DNA from 2 places in the Shewanella sp. BJSY2023SW001 genome. Region 2 is predicted to be linked to the other one. Evidence: predicted binding sites of a transcription regulator. Region 2 holds the regulator's gene; the other holds the start of a gene.
The links. Region 2 encodes sigma-54, which starts transcription at its own class of promoters, with help from an activator protein. Its sites were predicted from a motif close to GTTGGCACGNNNNTNGNNT; they were not measured.

Region 1 (5,381 bases), on a different contig from region 2:
ATTGGCCAGCACCTTGTCTATGGCTTGTCCATAACTGGCGCGCCAGAATCTGTCGCTGTTGGGAGGGACGGATTCATTTTTGGCAAACTCCCAGGGGGCAGAAATACTGTAGTTCTGATACCAGATCTGCTCGCCGCTGATCCCATGATAGAGGCTGAGTTGCAACTGAAATAGCCGCTGCGGCTCGTTGTCCCATAGGCCCATAAAGCCGGATTCGACCGGTTCGGTGGAGATATCTATGATTTGCGGCAGCAACAGATATTGGCTGTCGGTAATTTCACTTATCCAGGTCGGCAGGCGGTAGCCGCGGATATTGATAAGCTCCTCTTTGATATCCAGCCGCTCGTTGGCGTGCAGGTGAGCAAAGCTGGTGGAGGATTGTTTATCCAGCGTTGCTGCTATCCGTTCGGACAGGCTTCGCTGGAAATTTTCCAACTGACCATAACGCAGTTGGCTTCTGTCTTTAATGGCGGCCTGGGGGACCAGGATAGCGGCCTTGATGGCTGAGCTTTGGCACTTGTTATCCGGGCCGTCGAGAATATCGAGCCGCATAACCACTTTGAGCTTGTCTCCCTGGCGCATTTCGCTGACCAGTTCGACACTGCTTATCTGCGCCTGGCTGGAGAGGCTGAAATCGTTTTGGGTCAAGCGCCCCTGGCTGACACTCTGGGTCGATTGAAAACTGCCACCACGGGAGAGCAGTGCCATGTTGATGGCGTTGTCCATTGCCGCTTCCCGTGCCTGGGTTAGATTGCCATTGATTATTTTGGCTTCACCTCGGGCCTCGGTCCACTCTGCCATGGCGTTGAGGCTGATGCCCAGCAACGGCAGCAAGAACAAGGGGCACAATCTCATAAGGCGGTTCCTCAAAATGGAAGTCAGGGTGACGGAATTTTGCCGCCACTTAAGCTGGTATCGTTTGGTATTCAAATTTTATGCCAGAGAGAGGCAGGGGGGACCGTGTTATTTGTGAATGCCAGGCTAAAGAACGGCAAGCATTTGCCGATAAAGCCAAAGAAGCTTTCGACAAACCTTGTTGTCCGAAAGAGCAAGGCTGGATAAATAAGTAATACAAGTGGTTTGGCCATTTCACGTCAGTTACTACGGCCAATGAGATGCTCAATTAGGCTTATTTCTCAAAGTTGTTAAACACGACTAAACCTGAGAACTCGCCGGTGGACGCTGAGGGCTAAGGAAGGTGCGAATAAGTTCTCGTGGCACTTTCTTGATGCAGTGAGTCGGTTGCTGTGTGGCTTACTGGCCTGCCTGGTGTGTTGTGCTTCTTGCAAAGGCCTGGGGGCATTTGCCGTTGCATCCAGACCTGTAAGCCGAAGCAGAGCACATATGGGGCTTGTTCGCACCTTCCCTAAGTTCTTGGTTGGTATTTTATTTGCATAGTTTTATTGCAAATAAAAAGAGCTTGGCATTATTGGCGCTGACGATGTTACCGACACTATTACTGTCTGCAACGTCATTGGGTCAATCCTGCAGGTATTGTATGACTGACGAAGTAGAATAAGCCTGCTGGTTCAAGGTTTACGTCAGGCTCCTGAATGAAGTTAACAGCCCACTCCGGCAACAGTGAGACGGATATTATGTATAAAGCCCTGTGTATATTGCCTTTACTTCTGCTGTCTGCCTGCAGTACGACATCACAGCAACCGCAAGCTGAGTTCAAGCCGCAACAAGCACCAGTCAATCTATTGGCGCAGCAGTTGGTGGATGAATTGGTAATCCATAATGATGCGCTCAAACCGACTCAGCCGCTATTGGTGATGACGCCTGCGATAGTGGAGGATATGCAAGGCAGTAATGCACTGGCCTCACAGCTACAGCAGAGCTTAATGACGGCTTTTCATCAGCGCGGCTTTAATCTGGTGGATTTGAACCTGGCCGAAGCGGTGCGGGTAACGCCACAGGGGGATTTTATTCTTACCCGCGACTGGCAACAATTGCCGACGGATATTGCGGTGGATCATGTACTGGTCACCAGCATGAGCCAGGCTAAAGGTGAGATCTTGTTCAACAGTCGGATTGTTAACGTCAATAACAATCGGGTGCTTTCGACGGCCGGGGCGCGGGTGCTTGAGGCGCAACTACCGGGTTATCTGGCGCCATCCCATAGGGTGGTGTCAAAAGAAGGCTTGCTTTATCGCTATGAAAATCGCGGAGAAGACAAGAGCCGGATAGTGGGAGACAAGTAATGAAGTATTGGAACAACACACTGACATTGGTCACGCTGGCGCTCGCGTTAGTTCTGGGTGGCTGCGCCGATAAGGACAGATATGTGCAGTGGGAGACAGAGGCGCCAAGCAGTTTCCCCAAGTTGACGGCAATAGGCTATGCTCCGCTGGCCAGCCAACCGGGCAAGGAACAGTCGCAAAAGGTGCTGATGGCGATGCAAGCATCCAAGATTGCCGCTTATCGGGAATTGGCCGAACAAGTCTATGGTCAACGTTTGTCGGCCGACAGCAAGGTCAGTGACTGGATGCTGAAAGGCGATAATATCCAGGCCTCGGTTTCCGGGGTGATCCGCGGCGCCAAGGTGGTGCGCAGTTATCCGGCCGGAGATCATTATGTGACCGAACTGGAGCTGGATTTCGCCCGAGTGTGGGATCTGTATCAGCAGCAAAATCGCCCCCAGCGAATCAAAGAGATCACTTATTTTTAGGGGAATGGGTATAAGTCCAAAGCAGCCTTGTTTGGCTGCTTTTTTTGTGGCTTTTTTGTGGCTTAAGAATCTTTGCTGAATTGAGAGCAGGGTATACGTTCTGTTCTGGAGGACAGGAGCTTGGGGCGCACCAATAAGCCGAACTTACTGAATTAGCTTAAGCAATGGGACAGGAGCAGGGCTTTAAATCAAGCCTTGAGATCGTTGCCCAGGGTGGCGATGGTTGAAGTCTTGCCTTTGCCGTCATAAGTCAGGCTGGAGGCATTGCGGCTTACTTGCAGCGCCTGTGCCAGACGATTGATACTGGCCATGCTCAGCTCTATCAGGCCGGCATTTTCCTGATTGCGCAGTTGGCAAGTAGCCAATAGTTCGCGGGCTTCACTGACCTGTTCGGCCAATGGCGATTGACTGAGTTTGGCTTGTTCAGGATGAGAGGAGAGCGCCTCATCTACTGTCTTGACCTCATTGAGCAGATCGCTCTTGTTTTGGGCCAGTTGCAGCAGATTATCGGCATTGCGATCGAGCAGGGCGTTTTTTTCCTGCTCAATCAAGTTCAGCAGACGCTCGAGTTGAGTCATCTGCTGTGCTATCAGGCTGGTTATATCCGGGGTATCAGGCATCAGGATCCTTTATTGAGTGCGCTCAGTTCTGATTCAAATTGAGATATGTTGGCTGCCAGTTTTTCCGGGTCAACCTTGTATCTGCCTTCGGAGATTGCCAATTTGATTTCGCTGATCTTCTTTTGATCTATTTCCGGCAGGGAGGCCATTTTACTCTGAACTCCTTGCAGCTGCTGCGCTTGCTGCGACACCACAACCGAGTCGGTTTTCTGCGGAGCAGCCCCTTGCTGAGCTGTTTGATTGCTCTGAGCCGTGTTCTTGGGGAGTGAACCTGTATTCACCCTGGGTTGATTTTGCAGTTGTTTAATATCCATAGCCATCGCGGCTCCAGCCTTTTCTCTGATTACCTTGCTGTCTTATCGGCATAGCCAAGGAGAACTTTAGCATTTTTTACATTCGAACTTCCACTTCGCCCACATTGGTGACGGTAGCCTCCAACACTTTGTCTGAGCGAGTGTTTTTTACCCTAATCTGTTCTCCAAGGTTACCATCATGCAGGGCTTCACCAACAGTTTTTATTTGAAACTTCTCGTTACCTGCATAAATAGAGACTCTGTCGCCTTTGCAAACAAAACAGAGATTGGCGGCAAATAACGGATAGTCTTTGGCTATGCGCCGCTTGAGGCGGGTACCCGTCACTGTGGCAATATCCTCGAACTGCTGGCCGCGCAGACTGGTTTCATCTATGTAACGCAGCGCCAGATTTTCCGGCCCCAGCACAGTGCCCGGAGCCAGAGTTTGAGTGGCCACCACCACAGGATAACTGATATCTACCCGTACCGAGACATAGATTTGCCACGGGTAGCTTAGCTCCGGGCTGTTACAACCTATGCGCACCGTATTGTTGCGGCTTATCTCTCTGTCGCTGGCAAGTTCGGCCGTCAAAGGTGAATTGCATCTAGGGGGCGTGAGCCTGGAATCCAGTCGTTGCGGGGTGATGGTAATTTGTGCATCTGTGCCCGCCAGCACTTTTTTGGCCACTGCCTCTTTAGCCAGGCTTTCCATGGCCGATATACTGGGAACGAAGCTGCTCTCTGCCGCCATTGTTGCGATGGGCATTAAAATTGTAGCCAAAAGGTATGCAATATTTACTTTCATAATGAACAGGCTAGCTTGTCTCGCCAGATTACACCTATACTTTCAATGATTCGCGGTTCCCAGTACTGGCTTCACCTTAGGTTTAGTCAGAAATTTGACTGGGCATCAGTGTCTTGGATAAAGCAAATAGTATGCCTGTCTGTGGGACAGCGGGTATTTCTCAATATAAAGACAACAAGGCAGCCTTATGTCGAGCATTCTTGAATCAGTCAATAAACGCACTCAACTGGTTGGACAAAATCGCCTCGAACTTCTGTTGTTCAAACTTAACGGCAGACAAAGATTCGGTATCAATGTATTCAAAGTCAAAGAGGTTTTGCAGTGCCCACCACTGACGATATTGCCCAAGTTGAACTCCTTTGTTAAGGGCGTGGCCCATATTCGTGGTACGACTGTGTCTGTTATCGACCTCAGTGCGGCGACCGGCGGTAAACCCATAGATGATGTCAAGGATTGCTTCATCATTATTTCCGAATACAACCGCAGCGTGCAGGGTTTTCTGGTTCGTTCAGTTGAGCGGATCATTAACATGAATTGGGAGTCTATCATGCCGCCGCCGGAAGGAGCGGGACGATACTCTTACCTGACCGCTGTGACGGAAATCGAAGGTGAACTGGTTGAAATCCTCGATGTGGAGAAAATTCTTGATGAAATTTCACCGGTCAAGACAGATATCAGCCAAGAAATGGATGAATCTCTCACAATCGACAGGGAGCAGCATTATCATATTATGGTGATTGACGACTCCTCTGTGGCGCGCAAGCAGATCATTCGTGCATTGTCTTCGTTGAATCTGCAGATAGATACCGCTAAAGATGGTCGGGAAGCATTGGAAAAACTGAAGAATATAGCGTCTGGTATGGACAATGTTGCCGATGAAATCCCGTTGATTATTTCGGATATCGAAATGCCGGAAATGGATGGTTACACTCTGACCGCCGAGATCCGTGATGATCCCAAGCTGAAAAATATCAAGGTAGTGCTGCATACCT
Region 2 (5,381 bases):
AAAACGCTTGGCCAGCTGGTCGGCGACATAGACAGATCTATGCTGGCCGCCGGTGCAGCCTATGGCTATGGTGAGATAGCTGCGGTTGTTGCGTTCAAGGTGCGGTAGCCAGGTTTCCAGCAGATTCTCTATCTGCCAGATAAATTTGTTCACCAGTGGCTGACGGATAAGGAATTCCTGTACCGGCTCATCCAGCCCAGTCAGCGGCCTGAGCGCCGGTTCCCAGTGAGGGTTGGGCAGAAAGCGCACATCAAACATGAAGTCGGCTTCCTGGGGCATGCCGTGCTTGAAGCCGAACGATTCGAAGTTGATCACCAACTCTTTGTCGACGCTGCCCAGCAGAATTTCTCGCACTTTGTCACTGAGTTCATAGATATTCAGTGCCGAGGTATCTATGTAGTGATCCACCAGTTTCGACATAGGCTCCAGCAACTTACCTTCGTGCTTGATGGCATCTTGCAGCGAGACAGTGCTCTTGGATAGGGGGTGTAATCTGCGGGTTTCGCTGTAGCGTTTAAGGAGTACTTTATCGGAAGCGTTGAGGAAGAAGCTGGTCAGTTGGGTGTTTTCCGGCAGTGCCGCCAACTGTTTTTCCAGCACTTTTTCCTGATCCGGCATGTTGCGCACATCTATGCTGATGGCGACCAGATCATTGCTGCCTCGGAGGTTTTCCAGCAGGCTGCCTATCATGGGCAGGGGCAGATTATCCACACAGTAGTAACCCAGGTCTTCGAGTACCCTGAGGGCAACGGATTTTCCGGAACCGGAGCGGCCTGAGACTATAGCGAGTTTCATCCTGTGATCACCTGATAGAGTTCTGTTTCATCGCGGGATTTACGCAACTGCTTGAGTATTGCTTTGTCGCTGAGCTTTTCAGCCATGGCAGACAGGGTACTCAGATGTTGTTGGCATTGATCTGCGGGAACCAGAAGGGCGAACAGTATGTCCACCGGTTGGTTGTCTATGGCATCGAAGGCGATAGGCTCTTCGCATTTGACCAGCACGGCAATCGGCTCTGTGATATCAGGCAGCCGGCCATGCGGAATCGCAATACCATTACCTATACCTGTGCTCCCCATCTTTTCGCGGGCCAAAAGGCTTTCAAAAATCGCTTGAGAGGAAAGGGTGGGGTACTGGGCGCTGGCGAGATCGCTAATTAGCTCCAGTACCTTTTTCTTACTGCCCGGAGTGGCACAGGTAGTGCACTCCGGCCGCAGGATGGTACTCAGTTCCATCGTTAGTGTTTTGTCAGCTTTTCTTTGTGTTTAATGACCTGACGATCCAATTTATCAATCAGAACGTCGATGGCGGCATACATGTCGGCATGTTCAGAAGTTGCATAGACTTCGCCGCCTGTGAGGTTGATCTTGGCTTCGGCAATCTGTTGCAGTTTTTGTACATTGAGCACAACGTGCACATTATTGATCTGTTCGAAATGGCGTTCAAGTTTCGAAAACTTACTTTCCACATAGTCACGCAGTGAGTCGGTGATCTCGATATGATGTCCTGTCAGGTTGATTTGCATAGAAAGATTCCTCCAATTTCCAACTGTGGATTTATAAACTCTTACGCTGGTTCGACGGTGGTATCATCATAGCCTCGCGATACTTGGCTATGGTGCGTCTTGCAACGTTGATTCCCTGTTCTGCCAGAAGTTGTGCCATCTTGCTGTCGCTCAAAGGTTTCTTCTGGTTTTCCGCTGCCACGAGCTTCTTGATAAAAGCCCTGATCGCCGTGGAAGAGCATTCTCCGCCATCTTCGGTACCGACATGGCTGGAGAAGAAGTACTTCAATTCAAATATTCCCCTTGGGGTATGCATATACTTTTGAGTGGTGACCCTGGAGATGGTCGATTCATGCATCTCGACCGCCTCGGCAATATCGTTGAGTACCATGGGTTTCATGGCCTCTTCACCATATTCAAAAAATCCCTGCTGGAACTGCACTATGCAGTTGGCCACCTTGAGCAGGGTGTCGTTGCGGCTCTCCAGGCTCTTGATAAACCATTTGGCTTCCTGAAGATGACCACGAATAAACTGGCTGTCTGATTGGCTGCGGGCGCTACGGGCCATGGCAGCATACTGTTGGTTGATCCCGAGTTTGGGCATACAGTCCGGATTGAGCTCCACCACCCAGCGCCCGTTCTTCTTCCAGACGCTGACATCCGGGATCACATATTCCTCGTCCATCGGCTGCACCAGCAAACCGGGGCGGGGATTGAGGCTCTGAATAAGGTTGATGGCGTCACGCAGTTGATCTTCCTTGAGCTTGGTCTTACGCATTAGGGTGCGAAAGTCGCGGGTAGCGATGAGATCCAGATGTTCGTCAATCAACAAGCGGGCGTCGGCCAGATGCGGGGTGTCGGCGTTAAACTGTTGCAATTGGATCAGCAGGCATTCGCGCAGATCTCTGGAGGCGATGCCGATGGGATCGAAGTGCTGGATCCGCTTGAGTACCGCCTCGACTTCATCGAGCTCAATCTCAGGGTTGCCCATGGCTTCGAGGATCTCCTCAGTGCTCTGGGTTAGATAGCCCTGCTCGTCGATGGCATCTATGATGGCGGTGGCAATGGCGTCGTCGGTATCGGAAAACGGGGTCAGGTTCTTTTGCCATTCTAGGTGTTCATAGAGACCTTCGCTGGTTTCACCCTGGAAGGGCATGTCATCTTCACGGCCCATAGCCGGCCCTGAGGCGCTGGCGGCGGTAAAGACTTCATCCCAGGTGGTATCCATAGGCAATTCATCCGGCATAGACTCATTGTTCAATGCCTCTGAGGTTTCTACCGTGGAACCATCTTCCTGCTTGACGCTCAATTCGCCGGCGTCGTTTTCCTTGTGGTTGTCGTCGATAGCGTCATCCTGGTTGTCCTCGGCCATCTCCAACAGAGGGTTGGCTTCCAAGGCTTCCTGGATTTCCTGCTGCAGCTCAAGGGACGACAGTTGCAGCAGGCGAATTGCCTGCTGCAACTGAGGTGTCATGGTCAACTGTTGACCCAATTTGAGCTGGAGTGACGCTTTCATTATACCGCTAATCCCTACTCGTTATTTTTCAAGGAAAAAATTCAATAATAACAAACTATAATACCCGGAATTGCCGCCGGATGACATGATCCTAACTATAGCCTGAATTGTTCGCCTAAGTACACAGCACGCACTTGCTGGTTGTCCAAGATTTCAGCGGGTGTGCCCTCGGCAATCAACTGCCCATGGCTGACAATGTAGGCTCGCTCACAAACGTCGAGCGTTTCGCGAACATTGTGGTCTGTGATCAGCACCCCCAAACCGCGGGACTTAAGCTGTTCGATGATTTTCTTGATATCGATAACTGAGATGGGATCCACACCGGCGAACGGCTCATCCAGCAGAATGAACTGTGGATTGGCGGCCAATGCCCGGGCGATTTCCACCCGGCGGCGTTCACCGCCGGAGAGGGACATCCCCAGGCTGTCACGTATGTGGGTAATGTGGAATTCTTCCAGCAACTGTTCGAGTTGTTCCTCGCGCTCGTCGCTGTTGAGCTCTTTGCGGGTTTGCAGTACGGCCATGATGTTGTCATGTACCGACAGCTTGCGGAAAATACTGGCTTCCTGTGGCAGATAGCCTATGCCTTTACGGGCACGCAGGTGCATGGGATCCAAGGTCAGCTCGTCGTCGTCAATGAAAATACGGCCCTTGTCACTCTGCACCAGGCCAACCACCATATAGAAGGTAGTCGTCTTGCCCGCCCCGTTGGGGCCCAGCAGCCCCACGATCTGGCCGGTATTGACCGATAGGCTGACATCTTTGACTACGTTGCGCTTCTTGTAACTCTTTGCCAGGTTTTGTGCCGTCAGGGTGCTGGTCATTGCGGCTCCTGCTGCTGTTCTTTCTTATTGAGATCCTGATAGTTTTCCGGCTGGATAACAGTGGTTACCCTATCTTGGCCTTTGCCGCTGCTTTCCGCTTCCAGCTGCTGCTTGTTGATGTCGTAGACTATCTTCTCGGCGGTTACTTCGCTGCCGTCCTGTTCCACTTTGGCTTGACCTATCAAGGTCATGATGCGGCTGTCTATGTTGTAGTGGATCTCTTTGGCCTTGGCACTGGCCTGACGGCCATCTTCCAGCTTCTGGGTATAGGTGGCAGGTGAGCCCTTGGCCACCAGGATCCGCTCGCCACTCTTGTCCTCAGTGTAAGCCGTGAGTTCATCGGCCAGCAGCTTCAAACTGCCCTGGGTGACTGTGACAGGCCCGCCGTATACCACGCGCTTGTTTTTGATATCGGCAAACTGATTGGCGGCGCTGATCTCGACTTTTTGCAGCAGATCTTCTTCAATGGCCACCGCCGACAGGCTTGTGATGCACAAGAGGGCACCGATAAAAAGCTTACTTGGTTTCATAGGTTCCTTTCACCTGACTGGTCAGCTTTACTTGCTGAGCGTTGAGATCGGCATACAGGCCGGATCCCTTGATATTAAAGTCTCTGCCTTCGATCAGGATCTCGCGATCTGAGGTCATGATCATGGTGTCCAGATCCAGCTCCACATAACTGGTTTTCAGGCTCTGGATCGGTTCATTGGGGCTAATGGCGTCGATGATAACATTATTTTCAAGTACCACTCGGTTACTCTTGCGATTGAGCCTGCCCTCGTTGGCAGACAGGCGCCACTGCGCTTCGCCCTTGTCCGGATAGACCAGATAAACCGGTTGGTTGAAGAAGGTCTTCTCATTGGCTTCATAGTGTTCCATGTGTGCCGCCGCGACCCTGCTGGCGACATTGCCCTGCTCGTCAAAGTTGACTGAGCGCAGGTCATCGGCGACAAAGTCCGGCCGCACCACATCCACCGGCGCCTCGCTCTGTTGGGCGTTGCGCTTGTTCTGCACCTGCCAGTAAAGGATTAGTGCAGTGGAGAAAAACAAAATAATGGCCAGAGTGACCCTATTCATATACTCATTCCGTGGGCATTTTCAAATTTGTCCTGACTGAGCAGGATAAGATCCGCCAGCTCCCGCAGCGCACCATGGCCGCCGGTAATCTGGGTGATCATGTGGCAGTGCTGCCTTACCCAAGGATGGCCATCGGCCACGCAAACCGCCAGTCCAACTTGCTTCATCACCGGCAGGTCGACAATGTCGTCACCTATATAGGCCACTTGTTCAGGCTTGAGGTCATAATGTTTAAGCAGCGCCTCATAGGGCTCAAGCTTGTTGTCTATGCCTTGATAAATCTTGTCTACCCCCAGGGCCGTCATGCGGTTTTCGACTATCTGGGACTTGCGGCCGGTGATCACCGCCACCTGAATGCCGCAGGACAGCAGCGAGCGCACTCCATAGCCATCGCGGGTGTGAAAGGCCTTCAGCTCTTCGCCGCTGTTGCTCATATAGATACGGCCATCGGAGAAGACAC

Region 1: ACMHXH_RS03555 (FlgO family outer membrane protein) is a predicted target of sigma-54. The motif match lies at 1,378-1,396, and genes of this name have one in related genera.

Annotation. Positions count from the first base shown of each region.
Region 1 covers NZ_JBKORF010000016.1:13,390-18,770, reverse strand. The annotation lists gene ACMHXH_RS03560 (flagellar assembly protein FlgT) at 1-855, opposite strand, end outside; gene ACMHXH_RS03555 (FlgO family outer membrane protein) at 1,554-2,204, shown strand; gene ACMHXH_RS03550 (LPP20 family lipoprotein) at 2,204-2,671, shown strand; gene ACMHXH_RS03545 (flagella synthesis protein FlgN) at 2,860-3,291, opposite strand; gene flgM (flagellar biosynthesis anti-sigma factor FlgM) at 3,291-3,611, opposite strand; gene flgA (flagellar basal body P-ring formation chaperone FlgA) at 3,682-4,389, opposite strand; gene ACMHXH_RS03530 (chemotaxis protein CheV) at 4,577-5,381, shown strand, end outside.
Region 2 covers NZ_JBKORF010000027.1:13,025-18,405, forward strand. The annotation lists gene rapZ (RNase adapter RapZ) at 1-795, opposite strand, end outside; gene ptsN (PTS IIA-like nitrogen regulatory protein PtsN) at 792-1,235, opposite strand; gene hpf (ribosome hibernation promoting factor) at 1,238-1,525, opposite strand; gene ACMHXH_RS06760 (RNA polymerase factor sigma-54) at 1,557-3,020, opposite strand; gene lptB (LPS export ABC transporter ATP-binding protein) at 3,116-3,844, opposite strand; gene lptA (lipopolysaccharide transport periplasmic protein LptA) at 3,841-4,374, opposite strand; gene lptC (LPS export ABC transporter periplasmic protein LptC) at 4,361-4,921, opposite strand; gene kdsC (3-deoxy-manno-octulosonate-8-phosphatase KdsC) at 4,918-5,381, opposite strand, start outside.